Regions from separate parts of the Arthrobacter sp. B0316-5-4 genome, predicted to be linked through region 1. Evidence: riboswitches for the same ligand, from Rfam matches in the RefSeq annotation. Region 1 holds a riboswitch; each other region holds the start of a gene.
The links. A riboswitch is a leader RNA that binds a small molecule or an ion and turns the genes downstream of it on or off. The one in region 1 is predicted to bind thiamine pyrophosphate.
Positions count from the first base shown of each region.

Region 2: linked by a shared signal. The riboswitch ahead of AC5RU9_RS19655 (ECF transporter S component) and the one ahead of thiD (bifunctional hydroxymethylpyrimidine kinase/phosphomethylpyrimidine kinase) in region 1 are both predicted to bind thiamine pyrophosphate.
Region 3: linked by a shared signal. The riboswitch ahead of thiO (glycine oxidase ThiO) and the one ahead of thiD (bifunctional hydroxymethylpyrimidine kinase/phosphomethylpyrimidine kinase) in region 1 are both predicted to bind thiamine pyrophosphate.
Region 4: linked by a shared signal. The riboswitch ahead of thiC (phosphomethylpyrimidine synthase ThiC) and the one ahead of thiD (bifunctional hydroxymethylpyrimidine kinase/phosphomethylpyrimidine kinase) in region 1 are both predicted to bind thiamine pyrophosphate.

Region 1 is NZ_JBNHFN010000002.1:813,489-818,508, forward strand. Features, by position in the region: gene rpmA (50S ribosomal protein L27) at 1-50, opposite strand, end outside; gene rplU (50S ribosomal protein L21) at 113-421, opposite strand; gene thiD (bifunctional hydroxymethylpyrimidine kinase/phosphomethylpyrimidine kinase) at 797-2,311, opposite strand; TPP riboswitch at 2,302-2,400, opposite strand; gene AC5RU9_RS08080 (Rne/Rng family ribonuclease) at 2,575-5,020, opposite strand, start outside.
Region 2 is NZ_JBNHFN010000006.1:288,464-293,483, forward strand. Features, by position in the region: gene AC5RU9_RS19650 (ABC transporter ATP-binding protein) at 1-1,431, opposite strand, end outside; gene AC5RU9_RS19655 (ECF transporter S component) at 1,431-2,051, opposite strand; TPP riboswitch at 2,129-2,265, opposite strand; gene AC5RU9_RS19660 (NUDIX hydrolase) at 2,465-3,154, shown strand; gene AC5RU9_RS19665 (DUF4235 domain-containing protein) at 3,191-3,451, shown strand; gene mnhG (monovalent cation/H(+) antiporter subunit G) at 3,534-3,923, opposite strand; gene AC5RU9_RS19675 (MrpF/PhaF family protein) at 3,913-4,191, opposite strand; gene AC5RU9_RS19680 (Na+/H+ antiporter subunit E) at 4,188-4,754, opposite strand; gene AC5RU9_RS19685 (Na+/H+ antiporter subunit D) at 4,751-5,020, opposite strand, start outside.
Region 3 is NZ_JBNHFN010000001.1:362,306-367,325, reverse strand. Features, by position in the region: gene AC5RU9_RS01640 (RNB domain-containing ribonuclease) at 1-1,067, opposite strand, end outside; gene thiE (thiamine phosphate synthase) at 1,132-1,815, opposite strand; TPP riboswitch at 1,843-1,962, shown strand; gene thiO (glycine oxidase ThiO) at 1,955-3,208, shown strand; gene thiS (sulfur carrier protein ThiS) at 3,205-3,441, shown strand; gene AC5RU9_RS01620 (thiazole synthase) at 3,445-4,242, shown strand; gene AC5RU9_RS01615 (hypothetical protein) at 4,312-4,614, opposite strand; gene AC5RU9_RS01610 (DUF3107 domain-containing protein) at 4,653-4,877, opposite strand; gene AC5RU9_RS01605 (TetR/AcrR family transcriptional regulator) at 4,928-5,020, opposite strand, start outside.
Region 4 is NZ_JBNHFN010000001.1:17,942-22,961, forward strand. Features, by position in the region: gene AC5RU9_RS00110 (VOC family protein) at 1-394, opposite strand, end outside; gene AC5RU9_RS00115 (amidohydrolase family protein) at 474-1,556, opposite strand; TPP riboswitch at 1,641-1,748, shown strand; gene thiC (phosphomethylpyrimidine synthase ThiC) at 1,792-3,591, shown strand; gene AC5RU9_RS00125 (alpha/beta fold hydrolase) at 3,574-4,296, opposite strand; gene ffh (signal recognition particle protein) at 4,356-5,020, opposite strand, start outside.

The DNA of each region.
Region 1 (5,020 bases):
TTGGAGTCACGACCGTTGCGAGTGGAACTCGCGCCTTTTTTGTGTGCCATGTGAAATGCCTGCCTCTAAATTTCTGGGGAAACTGAAAAACCTGAACAGCGTGTAACGAAAGTTACGCGATGCTGGTGATCTTGATCTTGGTCAGTTCCTGACGGTGACCCTGACGCTTCCGGTAGCCGGTCTTGTTCTTGAACTTCTGGATGACGATCTTCGGACCACGGAGGTCTTCCAGGATCTCAGCCGTAACCTTGACGTTGGCCAGTTCCGCAGCTGCGGAGGTGACCTTCTCGCCGTCAACCAGGAGCAAGGCGGGCAGCTCAAGCGTGCTACCGGCTCCACCGGGGACGCGGTTAAGCGTTACGTAGTCTCCAACGGAAACTTTTTCTTGGCGGCCGCCTGCGCGGACAATCGCGTACACCACTTGGGTACTCACTTCTCTCGACGTTTATAACTAAATTTGCGTGCGGAACCTGGACCGGAATCAGGCTTGGTTCGCGCTGTGCCTCAACGCCGTGGACTTCTGATCGAAGTCCGCGAGTCATCCCATGAACAATTCCAAGGGGCATAACCCAAGTGTTGGCGTAAGCACCGAAGATCAAGATTACGCTAGTTTGACCTTCAGCTGCAAATGAGGCCGGGTCCGGAGGCTACCACGTGACTCGCGTCACCAGTTGTAACGGACTCTCCCGGCACCGTGCCCATACAGCCTACAGGGTTTGGGCGCGATTAACGTGATTTGCCCTCCGACGCGCGGTAAACCTCCAAAATTCCGCGCCAGGATGCCGCGCCGGAAAGATCACGAGAACAGCCGCGGCGCGTCGAAGAAGGCGGTTTCATAGCGGCAGGACTGGGCGAAGGCCTCCACCATGGCCACGCGCTCTGTCGGTGATGCCGCGAGGGCCGCCGCGTCCGTGAGCTTGATCGCAGTCCGGGTTGCCTCAGCAAAGTCTTCGTCGGCATAGGTCTTCAACCAGTCCGCGTAGGCGTGGTCCGCGGGGGACCCTGCCTCCACGTAGGAGCCATGGAGCTGCTGGCCCACTTCCGCGTACAACCAGTAGCAAGGCAGGATCGCCGCGAGGACCACCGCGTAGCTGCCCGATGCCGAACAGGCCAGCAAGTGGTCCACGTAGGACTTGGTCACGGGTCCAGTCGTCGCGGACACGTCGCGGGTGCTTAGCCAGTTCCTGTGCAATTCCGACTCGACTTCCAGGCATTGCCGGGACCCCTTGGCCCAAAACAACTGTTCGTCCTCGGTAGGAGCAAGGGCGCTGGCACGGGCCAGGACCCGGGAGTAACCATTGAGGTAGATCGCGTCCTGTGCCAGGTAATAGCCGAAAGCGGCTTCCGACAGGCTGCCCGTTTGAAGGCCATCGATGAAGCCAAGCCCATGGATCGCGTCAAGTTCCGCGCGGGCCTGCTCCCACAAAGTTGCGGCGAAGTCGCCGGGCCTCAGGACCTGCTGGTGGTGGAAGTGATGGACCGGCCCGCTTCCGTGGCCAACGTCCAACGTCCCGGAACGCCTCAAAGCCTCAAGCAACCAGGGCTTCACTTCCCGCAGCGAAGCTTCCCAGTCCCCCGTCATGACCTGCACCGTTGCCAGGGCCGAGGACAGCGAACACCCTGTGCCGTGGCTGTTTCGGGTATCGATGCGGGGCCCTGCTATCTCCACCACGTCCTGCCGCAATAACCCGCTCGTGTTCACCAAAGCGTCGGGACATCCGGACCCTGCCAAATGGCCGCCCTTCACCAGGACCGTGTTCCCGTACTCAGCGGCCAACCGCTTACCCTGGTCCAGCGCCGAAGCCCAATCCGGCGCCTCGGGCTCGCCCAACAGCACTGCAAGCTCGGGCAGGTTGGGCGTCAGGAGGTCTGCCAACGGCAGGAGCGAACGCAACGCCTTCTCAGCCGACTCCCGCAGGAGCCTGTCGCCACTGGTTGCCACCATCACCGGGTCCAGGACCACGACGGCGGGACGTACCTTTTCGAGCCAGCTGCGGACTTCGTCGATGACGGCCGCGTCACCGAGCATGCCGATTTTGACGGCGTCGATCTCGATGTCGTTGCTGATGGCGTCCAGCTGTTGGCGCAGGAATTCAACGGGGGGCACGTGGACGGCGCTGACCCCAACGGTGTTCTGGGCGGTGAGGGCGGTGATGGCAGCCATGCCGTAACCACCGTGGGCCGCGATGCTCTTCAAGTCCGCCTGGATCCCGGCACCACCGGAGGGGTCCGAGCCGGCAATGCTCAACACCCGCGGGGTTTGCCTGCCGGAAGCCACCAGCGGGTAGACAGGGGAATACGGTGCAGTCATGTGGACATCCCTTCGCCGGTGCTAACCGGACAGGTTCAACGGGTTTGGATCTCAGCCCGGCCCAACGCCCGGCACCCCGTGTCAGTCCCCCAGCCTAGCCGGGAAGCAGCCCCGCCCGGGAACCGCACTGCGCTGAGGCCCGGATATGACCCGCCTAAGGTCTGGCGTCCCGAGGAGCGGCCTGGGACCTCCTGGACATGCAAAGACCCCGTAGCGACTGCCGGGGCAGTTGCTACGGGGTCTTGTACAGCTTTATGAACCGGTCAGAGCTCGGAAGCCGGTACGCCGACTCCCAGGATGATGGGCTCGTCTGCGGGCGCCTTTTTGGCTGGTTCAGCAGGGGCTTTCGCCTCGTGTGCCGAACCCTGGGGCGTCGAAGCAGTCACTTCGTGGTGCTCAACGCTTGTTTGGTTAGCTGCACCCTGGGCCCTGCTGGCGCTGCGGTTACGGCGGACTCGACGGCTCCGAGTCGCCGAAGCGGCTTCCGGATCCTGTTCGACGGCCTGTTCCGGCGCTGCCGCCTTCGGGGCAGCAGCAGGTTCGCGGACAGCCGTTACTGCCGCCTCCTGCTCCGGCGCCGCTCCGAGATGGGAGAACGCCTCGGCCAGCAGATCCAAGCTCATGGCCGGCTTGGCAGCCTGGGGTTCTTCCTGGTGCTCAACGAACGGCAAGGCGACTTCTTCGCCACCGAAACGCAGGACCGGGGTGGAGCGTGCTTCCCGAACCGCCGCGTCGTGGGCCGCTGATTCTTCGTCGTCGCTGTGAACGGCGGGTTCGGCGGCGGCCGACTGATGCGTTGAGCGGGCCAGTTCCTCTGCACGGTGAAGCTCGTCGTCGTGCAGGTGGGCGGCGTGTGCTGCGGCCGCGATCGTTGCCAACGCAGCCCTGGTGGCCTCGGCCTTTGCCTGGCGCGCAGGGTCCTGCGGTTCGGTGTGCGTCGACGTGGCGGCGGGTACGGATGGTGCAACCTGAACCGGTGCGGGGGCTTCAGGAACAGCCTGTCCCCCACCCTTGCCACGGCGACGCTTTCGTTCCGTTCGGGCGGCCGGTTGCTGCTGCTGCTGCGTCTCCGTGTGCGGGCGGTGGTGCTCGGCGGCCACCACGTTGGCGCGGCGGTGCTCCACCGGCTCGTCGTGGGTCACGACGCCACGTCCTGCGCAGTGCTCGCACTGTTCGCCAAAGACCTCGAGGAGGCCGGTGCCCATGCGCTTACGCGTCATCTGGACCAAGCCCAGGGACGTGACCTCGGCGACCTGGTGCTTAGTGCGGTCGCGGCCAAGGCATTCAACCATGCGGCGCAGGACAAGATCACGGTTGGATTCCAGGACCATGTCGATGAAGTCGATGACAATGATGCCGCCGATATCGCGCAGGCGCAGCTGGCGAACTACTTCCTCGGCAGCTTCGAGGTTGTTCTTGGTGACGGTCTCTTCAAGGTTTCCGCCGCTGCCGGTGAACTTACCGGTGTTGACGTCCACCACGGTCATGGCTTCGGTGCGGTCAATGACCAATGAACCACCGGAGGGCAGGAAGACCTTGCGTTCCAGGGCCTTGTGGATCTGCTCGTCGATGCGCCAGGCAGCGAAAATGTCCTGGTCCTTGGTCCACTTTTCGAGGCGTCCCACCAGGTCGGGGGCTACGTAGGTTACGTAAGCCTCAATGGTGTCCCATGCGTCGTCGCCCGAGACGATCAGCTTGGAGAAGTCTTCGTTGAAGACGTCGCGCACTACCTTGATGGTCAGGTCAGGTTCGCCGTACAGCAGTTCCGGCGCCAGCACCTTGGTTGAGGAGGCCTGCCCCTCAATGCCCTCCCACTGCGCGCGCAGGCGGTTGATGTCGTGCGTCAGCTCTTCTTCCGAGGCGCCCTCGGCCGCGGTGCGGACAATGACACCGGCGTTTTCCGGCAGGCGGTCCTTGAGGATGCGCTTGAGGCGGTTGCGTTCGACGTCGGGCAACTTCCGGGAGATGCCGGTCATGGAGCCGCCCGGCACGTACACAAGGTAGCGGCCCGGCAGCGAAATCTGGCTGGTCAGGCGGGCACCCTTGTGACCCACGGGATCCTTGGTGACCTGTACCAGGACGGAGTCGCCGGACTTCAGGGCGTTCTCGATCCGGCGCGGCTGGCCTTCAAGGTTGACAGCATCCCAGTTGACTTCACCGGCGTACAGCACGGCGTTCCGGCCACGGCCAATGTCCACGAACGCGGCTTCCATGGAGGGCAGCACGTTCTGGACCTTGCCCAGGTACACGTTGCCGATCAGGGAATCCTGCTGTGTCTTGGACACGAAATGCTCGGCCAGGACGCCGTCTTCAAGGACGCCGATCTGGATTCTGTCGTCGCGCTGGCGGACGATCATTTGGCGGTCTACCGACTCGCGGCGCGCAAGGAACTCGGCTTCAGTGATGACCTGGCGGCGGCGGCCGGTTTCGCGGGATTCCCTGCGGCGCTGCTTCTTGGCTTCAAGCCGCGTGGAGCCCTTGACGCTGGTGACGCGGTTCGATGGAGCGGTTTCCGTAATGGGCCGGGGTGCGCGGACGCGTGTCACCGTGTTGGGCGGGTCGTCATCCGTACCGCCGGTCAGTTCGAGATCCTGGTCACCGCGGCGACGGCGACGGCGACGACGCGACGTGACGCCTTCTTCGAGGGCCTCCGCTGCGGGGGCTTCTTCGTCCTCGGACTCGCTGGAATCCTCGGTTTCGTTCTCTTCG
Region 2 (5,020 bases), on a different contig from region 1:
CGACGCCAGCTCGGCCCAGGTGTTCGCGTCCTGGCCGAAGGTGGGCTCATCAAGGACGAGGACTTTGGGGTGCGCGGCCAGCACCGTGGCCACGGAAAGCCTTCGCTTCTCGCCGCCGGACAGGGTGTACGGGTTCGCGTCCACCAGATGGGTGAGCCGCAACCGCTCCAACAGTTCGTCCACGCGTTCCTCGCCGTGGCCAAGGTGCTTCGGACCGAACATCAGCTCATCCAGCACCTTGCCCGTGACGAACTGGTGCTCGGGCTCCTGGAACACTGTCCCGATGCGTGAAATCAGCTGGTCAGCCTTCCACCTGAACGGGTCGATTCCGGCCCCTTCTGAAAGCTCGACGGCGGCACTCACTTTGCCGTCCACCGGCGCCAAAAGGCCGGCCAGCGTGAGCGCGAACGTGGACTTACCGGCACCATTCGGACCTGTGATGGTCAATGCTTGCCCGGCCCTGACCTGGGCGCTGATATCGGATTGCACGGCAACGGGTGGGATGGTCCGGAAGCCTTTCCTGCGAGCTTTCCCGCGGGAGACTGCCACATCCTGGGCGGCCAGCAGCAGTTGCGCGGTAGGGGTTTCACTTCGCCGCGCACGGGTTGCGGGGACGTATCCGGGAACCCAAACACCCGCTGCCATCAGCATGGTGCGGGCCTCGGACAGGACCTGCTCCGGCGGCCCATCCAACAGGACGCCTGGAGTGCCCGCCGCTCCCGCCTCGCCGGATCCGGGCTGCAGTACCACAATCCGGTCCACCAGGTCCTTCCACACGGACACGCGGTGTTCCACCACAACAAGCGTGGCACCGGTCTTATCGAGGCAACGCCCCACCGCGTCCCGCACCTCCAGGACCCCTGCCGGGTCCAGGTTGGCCGTTGGTTCGTCCAGCAGGATCAACCCGGGCCGCATCGCCAAAATCCCGGCAAGCGCAAGGCGTTGTTTCTGGCCGCCGGAGAGTGCCGCCGTCGGGTGGTCCAACGCCAGTCCGCCGCCCGCGGCCGTGCGCAGCCCGACGTCGTCGAGCGCTTCATGGACGCGGGACCAAATTTCCTCCCGCGGCACGGCCAGGTTCTCGGCGCCGAAGGCGACGTCGTCCCCCACCCGGGACAGCACAACCTGCGTTTCGGGGTCCTGCTGCATCAGGCCGGCGCGGCCCCGCTGCTCGCGGGGAGCAACGCCGTCGATCAGCAGCGAGCCGGTCTCGTCCGAGTCGTCTTCCTCGTCCCCCAACACCCCAGCGAGGGCATGCAGGAGCGTGGACTTGCCCGCACCCGAGGGTCCGAGCAGCAGCACCCGCTCCCCCGGTTCGATCCTGAGGTCAAGGCCTTGGATGGCGGGTGTGGCCCTGCCGGCGTGCCGCCATCCCCAGCCCTCGGCTGAGATGGCGGCAGGCCGGACCTGGCCGCCGCGTTCGGTTGCGGACATCAGTTGAAGACGGGCTCCGAAGCGGCTTTGCGCGACGCGAAGGAACTCAGGACACCGGTCTTTGCCAGACCACGCGTGGCAATCCATGAGAGTGCGCCCGCAATGATCGCCCCGGAGATTGTGGTGAACGTGATGTAAGTGAGCTTGTCGATTGCCTCGTAGGCGATGTTCCAGCCCCACGGCAGGAACGAGTCGTTGAGGCCGCAGAAGAGGCCTGCACCTGCTCCGGCAAGGAGCGAGGTGGGCAGGTTGAACTTCTTGTAGAGGAACGCGGCGAAGATGAGCTCTGCGCCGAGGCCTTGCAGAATGCCGGAGATGAGTACGGTGGTGCCGTACTGGGAGCCCATGATGAGTTCGCCTGTAGCTGCGACCGCCTCGCAGAACAGGGCAGCACCCGGCTTGCGGATGATGAGCATGCCCAGGACTGCCGGAATCATCCAACCGCCTGCGATCAGGCCCGTCAACGGCGGATATGCTGCGTTCATGGGGATGGATACGAGTGCGGCGCCTTGGGACCAAGCCCAGAAAATCACGCCGCCGGCGATGGCGATCAACGCTGCCACCACGATGTCTACAACACGCCAGTTATAACTGGTCTTCTTCACGTTTACCGTGGTCATTTTTCTGCCTCCTGAGTTACAGGAGGGGAAAGTGCTCCCCGGATTCCCCGGCCGGCCTGCGCCGCCCGGTTCCGGACACTCTGAGAAGCTCGACTCCCTTGCGCCGGTACTAACCGGATCAGGTTCGAGGGTCTGCGGCTGTCCGCACTCTCAGCGCCCTCGCGGCTCCTGCATCTCTGCAAGTTCCGACGGCGGCGCTCCCCTGTCGTTATTAAATCTGCCCTGCTGGGCTGGTTCAGTTTACACCTGCCCTCCGTGGTGGGGACTGCTGCCCGGTCACAATCCGGCCCACCTCCACCGTTGCGAGGCCCGCTGAACACCCTTCTTTGGGCCCATACCCTGCACGGCGGGCCCCGCAACGGGACCTGAGAGAATGATCCAGCAACATCCACCGCGGCAAAGGGGCACACTTCATGACGGACCATCCCGGCTCAGGCCTCCCAGGCAACGCTGTCGTGTCGGAAGCACGCCTCGCCGCAAGCGTCATCCTGCTCCGCGATACCCCCTCCGGGCTCGAGGCATTCGTCCAGCACAGGGTCAGCACCATGGACTTCGCCGCCGGGATGGTGGTGTTTCCGGGAGGACGCGTGGACCCCGCCGACCACTCCGGGTGGGACTACGCCCCCCAACTGCTCCAGCGCCACGCGGCGGACTGGCAGGCAAGCTCCATCGGGGCGGATTCAGAAGACGCGGCCAGGAATGCCGGAACCGTGCTCACAGCCGCCATCCGCGAGGTCCGCGAGGAAGCCGGGCTGGGCATCGACGCCGGTGACCTGCGCCCGTGGGCCAACTGGATTACCCCGATCGACATGCCCAAGCGGTTCGACACGTTCTTCTACGTGGCCAAGCCGTCGGCGGACATGGCACCACACCACCAAACAACTGAAGCGTGGCAATCCTTGTGGATGCCGGTAGAGGGAATCCTCGCGGCGGAAGCGGCAGGCACCCTGAAACTGATGCCGCCCACTTACTATCTCCTCAAGGAAATCGCCGAATACGGGACTGTCGACGCCGTGTGGTCGGCCGACCACCCTGTCGTACCCGTGCTGGCACCCGTAGGCTCCCTGACCGCGTTCCTTAAGGAACGGGAAAGCCGCCGCTAGCGTTGCCGGCCCACCCGTTGCGGCTAGGCTGGGGGCATGAACCTCTTCTTCAAGCTGATCGGCGCCGGAGTGAGCCTCGGGGCGGGCTTCGTCGGAACAAAACTCGTCAACAAAGGGTGGGAAAAGGCCACAGGCAACAAGCCGCCCGTAGGCAACGATGACATGGAAACGAGCCTGCGCTCCGCCCTCACCTTCGCCCTGATTTCGGCATTCGTGAGCACACTCATCCAGGTGCTTGCCAGCAGGGGCACGCAGCGTGCAATCGCCCGCTTCGCGAAGTCCCAGGACATCGTCTAGGGCATCACCGTCCAAGGCAACGCGGGTTCATTTCCAGCCACTACATCCCCTCGGGATGGGCCGGAAATGACCCCGCGTTAACTTAACGCTCGTGGTCGGCTTGACCCGCAGCTGCCCGCTGAACAACGGCCTCTAGTTCGTCCTTGGTGAGCATCTCCCGGTGGCCATGCTTGGTGCGGTACGCGGACCGCCCCACCATGTGGGCCGAGACGGGTGCGGTGAGCAGCTGGAATATCCACGCCACCAACAGCACGGGCCAAACCCACCAGGTCCGCATCTGGAGACCTATAGCTGCCAGCATGAGGAACAAGCCCAGGACCTGAGGCTTGGTAGCTGCGTGCATGCGGCTCATCAGGTCAGGGAAACGCAGCAAACCGACCGCTGCGCCAAGGGACATCAGCGCTCCGACCACCAGGAACACAGCGGTCACAATATCGATGACGGCATCCACGCCGGTGGCATCAGGACTCATTGCTCTGTTCCCTCCGCTCGGCCACGAAGCGGGCCACCGTCACCGAACCAATGAAGCCAATCACGGCCAGCGCCACCAGCAGCATCAGGTTATTCAGGTGCCGGTTCACCGCCATGTCGATCGCGAGGGCTGCGCCGAGAATGGCCAGCAAAACGTCTGAGGCCAAAACCCGGTCCAGCAGGGAAGGACCGATCGCGATCCGCACAATGGCGCCGGCAGCAGCCAGGCTAAGAATCACGGCCGTAACTATGAGGACGATTTCCTTCACAGGGCTGCCCCTTTCACTCCGGAACCTATCTCGGCTCCCAGCGCCTGGACTTCTTCGCGGGTGCCCATGATGCGGATCAAGCCGGCTTCAATGTTCTGGACTTCCTGACGGATCTTATCGATGTCAGCCTCTTGGTAAATGTTGAGCGCGTGCAGGTACAGCGTGGACGTCGAACGGTCCACTTCCACCACCAACGAGCCTGGAATCAGCGAGATGACGTGCCCTGTTGCCGTCACCATGAGGTCGGAGTGGCTCCGCAACGGAACGGCGACGACGGCGCTGCGCACCTTTGGCCCCTTGACCACAGCCAGGTACAGCACCAGGAAGCTCGCTGCCACCACTTTGGCGAGGAACATCAGGGCAAACGGGATGGCCCGCCGAATGTTGAACCTGCCACTGAGCTCAACCGGAGGAAGGTAGAAGAACTTTGCCACCAGCACCGCGATCAAGGCACCGAACAACAGGTTGCCCGGACTGAAATCCCGCCACAATGCACCCCAGACAATGACCAACCAGATGAGCAGAGGCAGCTCGGTACGGAAGGAGTTCGGTTTACGGCTCATTTGGGACCACCCGTCTGCGGCAGCGCCGGAACCTCGACTGCATCGCCCAGGACCGAATGGATGTAGGCCGATCGGTCCAGCATGATCTCCGCGGAACCATCCGCGAGGTGGAAGAGCGGCCCGGCGAACACCGTCAGCGCCACCCCGAAAACCACCAGTCCCGCCGTCGAACCCACCATGGTCCGCGGGAGCACCCCGACGTTCCCACTGGCCAACAACACGGGATCCGGGTATTCGGCGTCCTCGGGCTTGCGCCAGAACGCCCT
Region 3 (5,020 bases), on a different contig from region 1:
CGGCGCAAAGGCGCCGTGGTGTGCGCATACGGAGCGCCGATGGCTGCCTGGATGACGTCGGCCGGCACCTCGCCATCGAACGGTGTGTAGCCGGCACCCCTGAACAGGGTCCCGGCTGAGTGCAGGATGGCGAGTTGCTTCGGATCCGATGCGTCCAGGGTCCGCAGGTATTCTCCGTAGGTAATCCGGCCGTCCCATGGTTTGCCGAGGGCGGTGGTCTGCCTCTTGAAGTGCTGCAGTGAGCGTTCATCCGGTGCGGGCATGGTGCGCAGGATGCCAACTTTTCCGTCCAGCATCAGCTGGGCCGCCGCCATCCCGGTCATCAGTGAAATCTGGGCGTTCCAGTCCTCCACCGGCAACGACGGGGCAGCAACGATCCTGTAGCCGCCGCCGTCGGTCGCTTGGACGATCTCCTGTTCGGGCATGTTCAGGCTCGCGCCGCCGCGGAGGCGTTCGAGTTCAACCCGCTTCAACCCCACTTCCTTGAGGAGTTGCAGTACGGGCGGTGCCGTCCCGTCGTCGATCTGCTCCTGGACGCCCTTGTAACTTAGCTTGGCCCGGCTGCGCACGGTGGCGCGGCCTACTGTCACCGTCACCGCTTCGGCCTTCGCGTCCAGGACGAAATCCCAGACGAAGGCGCCACAGTCCTGCTCTGCCAGCAGGCTTCCCGCATGTTCGCTGATGACTTCCGGGTGCAAGGGAATCCGACCATCCGGGGCGTAGAAGGTCTGTCCGCGCTGGCGTGTCTCCGCGTCGAGGGCGCCCCCGGGAGCCACGAAGGAAGGGACATCGGCGATCGCATAGAGGACCTTGTAACCGTGGCCGGCGCGCTCTATGAACAGCGCCTGGTCCAGGTCTGTCGACGTCGCGGGATCGATGGTGACAAACGGAATATCCCGAAGGTCGCGTTCCGGCAGCTTCCGGTCTGCCACCGCTCTTTGGGCTTCCTCCACTGCGCCCGCGGGGTAGGCGCCTGGGAGTTCCAGCTCCGTCCGCAGTGCTGCGAGGGCCGCTGCGAGCTGGTCCGACGAGTCGTCGACGTTGGGTGCAATCCGATGATGTGACACGAAAATCAGGTTATCCCGCATTTCGGGGATCACACCATGTCAAGGCCGCAAGGTGGACGATTCCCTAGATGGAGTCCAATGCCTGCAGCAGCGACTTGGCCGCAGCCGTCGGGTCTCCAGCTTCCGTGATGGCGCGGACGACGACGATCCTGCTGGCTCCCGCAGCAAGGACCTGTTCCACGTTGCTCAGGTCAATGCCCCCGATCGCGAACCAAGGCAGCTGCACCGCACCAGCTGTCGCTTCGTCGGCACGCTTCATCGCTTCTGCGGCATATGTGACCAGGTCCGGCCCTACTGCTTCGCGCCCCGGTTTGGTGGGTGTCGCCCAGACCGGACCAACACAGAAGTAGTCCAGGCCACCGTCGCCCGTCGAAGCGGCGAGGGCAGCATTGACCTGCTCCGGAGTGTGCGTGGAAAGTCCGATCGCGGCAGGGGAGGGGAGGAAGGTCCGGGCAATAGTCAAGGGCAGGTCCTTCTGGCCCACGTGGAACACAGGAGCCCCGGAAACACTGGCAATATCGGCCCGATCGTTGACAGCCCACAGCCGTCCATGCCGCTCGGCCACACTGCGCAGGATGGCCAACAGCTCCAGTTCTTCGGCTGCCTCGATCGACTTGTCCCGGAGCTGGATAATGTCCACCCCACCCTCGAAGGCGGCATCTACGAAGTCTTCGAAGTCGCCCTGCCGCTTCCGGGCATCGGTGCACAAATAGAGTCGGGCTGAGGCGAGGGATACAGGCTGGGTCATGGGAACCAGAGTAGTTCCTCTAAACTGGGCACGTACTGCGGGAGCCGCGACGTTCGACTTTGTGACCGTCCGGCTGAGAGGGCTTCAGAGCCGACCGCTTGACCTGATCCGGCTAATACCGGCGTAGGGAAGGGAACACATGGCAGACGCCATTCATGCAGATGTGGCCATCATCGGCGGCGGCATCATCGGATTGGGCATCGCCCACCAGGCGCGCAGGCTGGGCCGCTCAGTCGTCCTCATCGACCCCCACCCCGCCAGCGGCGCAACCTTCGCAGCTGCCGGGATGTTGGCACCCGTCAGTGAACTGCACTACCAGGAAGAAGATCTCCTGGAACTCATGGTCGAATCCTCGCGGCTGTGGCCGCCTTTTGTCGCCACACTCACCGGAGGCGGGGACGCCGCCGGATATCGCACGACGCCGACCCTCGCCGTGGGTGCCGACGCCGCCGACCGACGGGCGCTCGCAGACCTCCGTGCGGTACAGAAGGCTGCCGGCCTGGGCGTGGAACCCCTTGCCCTTCGGGACGCGAGGGAGCGTGAACCCCTGCTCAGTCCACAAATTTCCTGCGCCTTCGACATCCCCGCCGACCACCAGGTGGACCCGCGCAGGCTCGCGGACTGCCTCCTGGCCGGGCTGGCCGCGCATTCGCCGGACGATCCCACCTGGGTCACGGGGGCGAACAATGGGTTCGCCCTGGAAGCCCTGGCGAAGCGCGTGCTGTGGGACGAGGGGCGGGTTGCAGGAGTCGAACTCGATTCGGGCGTCAGCGTGGTGGCCGCCGAGACCGTGGTCGCCAACGGGGTCGGCGCCGCCGGCTTGAAGGGCCTGCCTGAAGGACTCACGCTTCCCCTGCGGCCGGTGTATGGCGACATCCTCAGGCTTCGGGTTCCGGAAAGCCTGCAACCACTGGTCACCTCCACCGTGCGGGGGATAGTGCGGGGTGTTCCGGTGTACGTCGTCCCCCGCGACGACGGGACGGTGGTGATCGGCGCTACCCAGCGTGAGGACGGACTGTCCACAGCGTCCAATGCCGTCTCGGCCGGTGGCGTGTACCAGCTCCTGCGCGACGCCCAGGTCATGGTCCCCGCGGTCGCGGAACTGGAACTCCTCGAGGCAACTGCCCGGGCCAGGCCAGGGACGCCGGACAACGCGCCGTTGCTTGGCCGCGTCGCCGGAACCAAGGGCGACATCGAGGGGTTGGTGGTTGCCACCGGGTTCTTCCGTCACGGAGTCCTGCTGACACCGGTAGCCGCAAGGATTGTCGGGGAACTGATCAACGGGTCGGCCGATCCACGGTGGGCCCCTTTCCGCCCAGACCGCTTTAAGGCTAGCGCCCCCGATCCACGGAACTTCATCCCAGCACACGTCCGCAGCAAGGAAACCGCATGAACATCAAACTCAATGGATCCGACCATGCAGTGGCCGATGACGCCTCTGTCAGCACGCTCGTCACCGCCATCACAGGCCGCGTCCTGGACCACCGCGGACAGGCGGCCGACGGCGGCAAGCTGGGTGTCGCCGTCGCGCGCAATTCCGAGGTGGTGCCACGCAGCCAGTGGGCGGCAACAGCGCTCGCCGACGGCGATGAACTCGAACTCGTTACCGCAGTCCAGGGAGGCTGAACAATGACCACAACAAGCACTGCCCCCAGCACCGACGCCTTGGTGATCGACGGCGTCGACTTTGGTTCGCGACTGATCATGGGAACCGGGGGTGCTCCGAGCCTGGACGGTTTGGGTGCTGCGCTCCTGGCCTCGGGTACGGAGCTGACCACTGTTGCCATGCGGCGCTATTCCCCGGCCGAAACAGGGTCACTCTTCCAGCTCCTGGTGGACCACAAAATCCGGGTGTTGCCCAACACGGCGGGCTGCTTCACAGCGAAGGACGCTGTGATGACCGCCGAACTTGCCCGTGAGGCGCTGGAGACCGATTGGGTGAAGCTGGAAGTCATCGCGGACGAGCACACACTCCTGCCCGATGCCGTGGAACTCGTGGAAGCCACAGAGCAGCTGGTGAACCGCGGATTCAAGGTCTTCGCTTACACCAATGACGACCCCGTCCTTGCCCTGCGGCTGGAAAACCTGGGCGCCACCGCGGTGATGCCCCTTGGCTCACCCATTGGCACGGGCCTGGGCATCCTGAACCCGCACAACATTGAGCTGATCGTGTCACGGGCGTCGGTGCCCGTGGTTCTCGACGCCGGGATCGGAACCGCTTCCGATGCGGCGCTGGCGATGGAACTTGGCTGCGACGCCGTCCTCCTCGCCACTGCGGTGACGCGCGCGCAGAACCCGGTGCAAATGGGAGAAGCCTTCAAACACGCCGTCATAGCCGGCCGTTTGGCCAAGCAGGCGGGCCGGATTCCCCGGCGGGAACACGCTCTGGCGTCCTCCGCCATGGAGGGACGGGCCGAGTTCCTTTAGGGGTACTGGGAGCGCGTTAACCACCAATGGCCATCACCCGCGGGTGATGGCCATTGTTGTCAGGTGCCGTTAGAGCCGGAGGGCCTTGGTGAGGGCCTCGGTATCGTGCTTGGTCCGCGTGCGGCCCAGGTAGACCACTACGGCCGCAGCTGCTGCGGTTCCAATGACGATGGGGAGAACCCACGGAATCCACGTGACCCCCGGCTGGTAGCCCAGGCCGGCGCTGATAAAGGCAATCCAACTCAGCGCCGCAACAGCCGTTGAGACGCCCACCGGAAGGGCGACGCCGTATCTGCCGTGCCGCTTGTCGTTGGCCCAGACAATAAAGCCTGTGGCAATGGCTGCAAGAACCACCACGACGAGTGAAAGCATGAAGACTCCTTAGCGGACGACGGGGTGTTTGGGGACTGTTAGAGGGCGCCGAAGCCCACGCGGCGGACTTCCTCGGCGCCGATCTCCACATAGCCCAAAACGCTGCCAGGAACGATGACCTGGCGGCCCTTCTCATCCGTGAGGCGCAATTCCGAGCCCTTGGACACGGCCTCCGCCACGATCTTGGCAACGGCGTCGGCATCCAAAGCGGATTCGAGCACAATTTCGCGGCCAACGTTCTGAATGCCGATCTTTACTTCCACAGCAAGGCCTCCAAGCCAATCAAGTGTTAAGTCAGTCCTCTATTTGTAGCTTAGGACTCTTTGGGGAATCGACTGATTCCGCGCCAAGCTAAACGATAGATCAGATCACTGGCCACATCGAGGTCCAGGTTTCCGTCCGTCTC
Region 4 (5,020 bases), on a different contig from region 1:
CGTAATAGAGCTCAATGCCGTTGCCCTCGGGGTCGGTGAAATAGAACGCCTCGCTGACGAGGTGGTCGGCGCTTCCGGCAAAGGCGCGGGGCTCATATTCTGCCGCCGTGGCAATGGTGGCCGCCAGGGATGGCTGGTCCTCGAAAAGGATGGCGGTGTGGAAGAGGCCCGCTTCGCCGCGCCCTGGAATTTGCAGGCCGGAGGCGGGCGCCAGGTGGACAACAGGCTTTCCCGTGCGGCCCAGGTACAACCCGCCATCCTGCTCGGCCACAATATTCAGGCCCAAGGCGCGCTGGTAGTAGTCGCTCATGACCTTCATGTCGCCAACCTTGAGCATGACCGTGCCCATGGTGAGTTCGGCAGGAAGAAGATCCTGGCTGTTTGCTGTAGTCATGTGAAGCTCCTGGGTTTGAGGCTGCCGCCCTTTCGGCACCTTCTACTACTACTAAATTACTTGAAGCTTCAATTTATTCCTAGCGGATGACCTCGCCCCGCAAAACAATGTGCTGAAGTTCGGCGACGGTGTTGAGTTCGATGCGGGGATCCGCACTGCAAAGAACGACGTCGGCACTCGCCCCTTCGCTGATGGCGTCGACACCCAGCCACGCCCTGGCGCCCCACGTGGCGGCTTCCAGGACAGCGGACGGCGGCAGGCCGGCGTCGTGCAGTTCCTTCATCTCGTCCGCAATCCGGCCGTGCTTGATCACGCTGCCGGCATCGGTGCCCGCGTAGATGGTGACACCGGCTTCGAAGGCTTCCAGCACGCGGTCGTGGCGGCGTTCCCACAGCCTGGCCATATGATCCGCATAGACCGGGAACTTGGGCGCAGCCTGGGCGGAGATGTCCGGAAAGGTCGCGATGTTGACCAGCGTCGGGACAATGGGCACACCCTGCTCCACCAGCCGGGGAAGGTGCCGCGGCAAAAGACCCGTCGCGTGTTCGATGCAGTCGATGTTGGCGTCCAGCATGTCATCGATGGTGTCCTCGGCGAAGCAATGGGCCGTGACCCTGGCACCCTCATCATGCGCGGCCGAAATGGCGTCCTTGACCAGCTTGGCTGGGAAGGATGCGGTCAGGTCCCCGACGCCGCGATCGATCCAGTCGCCCACCAGTTTCACCCAGCCATCGCCGTCACGGGCTTCCTTGCGAACGGTTTCGACGAGCTGTTCGGGTTCGATTTCATGCCCCAGCCCGCGGAGGTACCGCCGGTCCCTGGCAATATGCCGGCCAGCCCTGATCAGTCGCGGCAAATCCACGCGGCCTTGGACCCAGCGCGTGTCACTGGGCGATCCGGCATCGCGGATCAACAGGGTGCCGGCCGCGAGGTCTGCCAGCGCCTGGGCAAGGGTAGCCTGGCCATCAACCGCACCGCCGGGTCCCAGGCCTATGTGGCAGTGCGCGTCGACAAAGCCCGGCAGGACCCAGCCGTCGAGCACCATATCCGGCGCCCCCACGGGTTTGATGAAGGTCAGGCGGCCGTCAACGGACCACATGCCCCGGCGCTCCTTGCCTGCCGCCACGAGCACCGTACCGCTGAATTCGATGATGTTGGCCATGGCAAAAGCCTAGCCGGGCCTTCTGACCGCAGGCCCGTAACGCACATATGACTGTGCGCCCGATGGCAGCTGTGGTAGCTTCAACTACGACCACACGGGGGCCCCTGCAGGGGCTGAGATCGGACTGACGCAGTCTGCGACCGTTGAACCTGTCCGGGTAATGCCGGCGAAGGAAGTGAGCAGTCCCTTGAGCACCACAAAAGCACAGCACAGCCCTGCCCAAAACGAATCCGTCATGGACACCGGGGCAACAGAAACCGTGACCCAGTCGCTGAAATCCCACTCGCTGGGATGGCTCGAAGATCCCAAAAACGGGATCCGCGTTCCCGTCACTGAGATCGCGCTTGAGCCCTCCCCCAACGGCCAAGCCAACCCGCCCCTGCAGGTTTATCGAACGGCCGGACCGGGCAGCGATCCGAGAGTCGGGCTGGAACCGTTCCGCGCACCCTGGATAGAAGGCCGGGGGGACACGGAGCCGTATTCGGGGCGGGAACGGAACCTGCTCGACGACGGCAAGTCCGCGGTACGGCGCGGGGCGGCATCGGCGGAGTGGAAGGGCGCACAACCGGTGCCCCGCCGCGCCGTCGAGCAGAGAACCGTCACCCAGATGCACTATGCCAAGAAAGGCATCGTGACGCAGGAGATGCAGTTCGTGGCATTGCGCGAGAACTGCGATGTTGAATTGGTCCGCAGCGAAGTAGCCGCCGGACGGGCCATCATCCCCAGCAACATCAACCACCCTGAATCCGAACCGATGATCATCGGCAAGGCGTTCCTGGTCAAGATCAACGCCAACATTGGCAACTCAGCGGTCACCAGCTCCATCACCGAGGAAGTGGACAAACTGCAGTGGGCGGCGCAATGGGGTGCTGATACCGTCATGGACCTCTCGACAGGCGATGACATCCACACCACGCGGGAATGGATCATCCGCAACTCTCCTGTTCCGATTGGCACGGTCCCCATCTACCAGGCACTCGAAAAGGTCAACGGCGAGGCCAACGAGCTCACGTGGGAGATCTTCCGCGACACCGTGATCGAGCAGTGCGAACAGGGCGTGGACTACATGACCGTCCATGCCGGGGTCCTGCTGCGCTACGTCCCGCTGACTGCCAACCGCGTCACGGGAATTGTTTCCCGGGGTGGCTCGATCATGGCTGGCTGGTGCCTGGCGCACCACCAGGAGAACTTCCTTTACACGCACTTCGACGAACTGTGCGAAATCTTCGCCAAGTACGACGTCGCCTTTTCGCTGGGCGACGGGCTGCGTCCCGGCTCCATCGCCGACGCCAATGATGCCGCACAGTTCGCAGAGCTGGACACCCTTGCCGAGCTGACCCAGCGGGCGTGGGAGTTCGACGTCCAGGTCATGGTGGAAGGCCCGGGGCACATCCCCTTCCACTTGGTCCGCGAAAACGTGGAACGCCAGCAGGAGCTGTGCAAGGGAGCCCCGTTCTACACCTTGGGCCCCCTGGTCACGGATATCGCACCCGGCTACGACCACATCACCTCCGCCATTGGCGCGACCGAAATCGCGCGCTACGGCACGGCAATGCTCTGCTACGTGACACCCAAGGAACACCTGGGCCTGCCGAATAAGGACGACGTCAAAACCGGCGTCATCACCTACAAGATCGCCGCCCACGCCGCAGACCTCGCCAAGGGGCACCCGGGAGCGAACGAGCGGGACGACGCCCTGTCCAAAGCCCGGTTCGAGTTCCGTTGGCGCGACCAGTTCGCACTCTCCCTGGACCCTGTGACAGCCGAGGCCTTCCACGACGAAACCCTTCCCGCGGAACCGGCCAAGACCGCGCACTTCTGCTCGATGTGCGGTCCCAAATTCTGCTCCATGCGGATCAGCCAGGACATCCGCGATGAATACGGTTCAGCTGAAGCGCAGGCCGCAATCGCCGGCATGTACAGCGGGATGCAGGAAAAAAGCCAAGAGTTCCTGGCCTCTGGAGGGAAGGTCTACCTGCCGGAACTCCAGGTTCCCGGCAATGCGGGCAAAAGCAGCTCAGGAAGCGTGAACTGACATGGCGCGGCCAACGTCAGCAACAAATGAGCGGATGACGTGATCGCCATCGACTGAATCCTGGGGCCGGTGCCCGCCCGCTGCTACGCGGCGGAGGGCGCCGGTTTCCTGGAGGTACCCCGCGATTTCCTCGTAGAGCGGTTCCCATCCACCGGTGAGGACCAAGGTGGGGACGCCGGGCACGATGTGAAGCGGCGCTTCCCATGGCGGTGCCTGGAGCCTAAGCCTGCGCGCGGACCTCTGGGCCTCCGGCGTTTCCAGTCCCCCGGTTTCAGCCGAAAACGCCCTGCGGAAGTATTCCCGCTGGTAATCGGCGTCATTCAGTTGTGCCCGGACGTCGAACAACGGTTCCATGAGCGCACGGTGGGAGGCCGTGGCAGGGAGCTCGGCTGTCAGCGACAAGCAGGCCGGCTCCACCAGGGACAGCGAGTGCACAAGGTCGGGGCGCTCGATCGCTGCCAACATGGCGGAAATGGCGCCTTGCTCATGCGCGACGACGTGGCCTCCAGCGGAGTCGACCAATGCATTGATCACGATGGCGACGTCTGCCGCCACATTGGATTGCACCGGTTCGTCCACGGCCGAAAAGCCGTGCCTCCTCAGAAACAAGGCGTCATACGCCAGCGCCATGCCGTGTTGCTTCGGCCATGCTGCGGCGCCGAAACTCCCCAGGCCGTGAACGAAGACTACGCGCTGCTTGTGCATTGGTTCAGCCTATTCCACGGCTCTGACATCCCAACTGACTGACAGTTGGGACGCACTATCTACTTACCGAGGAACTTGTCGAAGCCCTTGGGAAGGTTCAGCGACGACGGATCGAAGTCCGCAGCGCCTTGTCCGAAAGCCGCGCCCGTAGGTGCCGCTGAGGCAGCATTGGCCCGTTTGGCCTCCGCGTCGCGAAGTTCCTGGGCGGCCTTGGCCGGGTTGCCGGAGCGAGCCTTCTTCTTGGGAGTGTTCTTCCCGTTCTTGCGTCCGCCACCAGGGCCACCGAGGCCGGGCATTCCGGGCATACCCGGCATGCCGCCGCCCTGGGCCAGCTTTTTCATCATCTTCTGCGCCTGCGCGAAGCGTTCCAGCAGGCCGTTGACCTCCGAGACGTGCACGCCGGAACCCTTGGCGATACGGGCGCGGCGGGAGCCGTTGATGATCTTCGGCGCAACACGCTCGTGCGGAGTCATGGAACGGACGATCGCCTCGACGCGATCGATCTCTTTTTCGTCGAAGTTCTCCAGCTGCTGACGGATGTTCTGCGCACCCGGCATCATCATGAGCATCTTCTTCATGGAGCCCATGTTGCGGATCTGCTGCATCTGGGCGAGGAAGTCGTCCAGGGTGAAGTCTTCCTGGTCGGCGAACTTCTTCGCCATCCTGGCAGCTTCGTCCTTGTCCCACGCCTTCTCCGCCTGCTCGATCAGGGTGAGGACGTCAC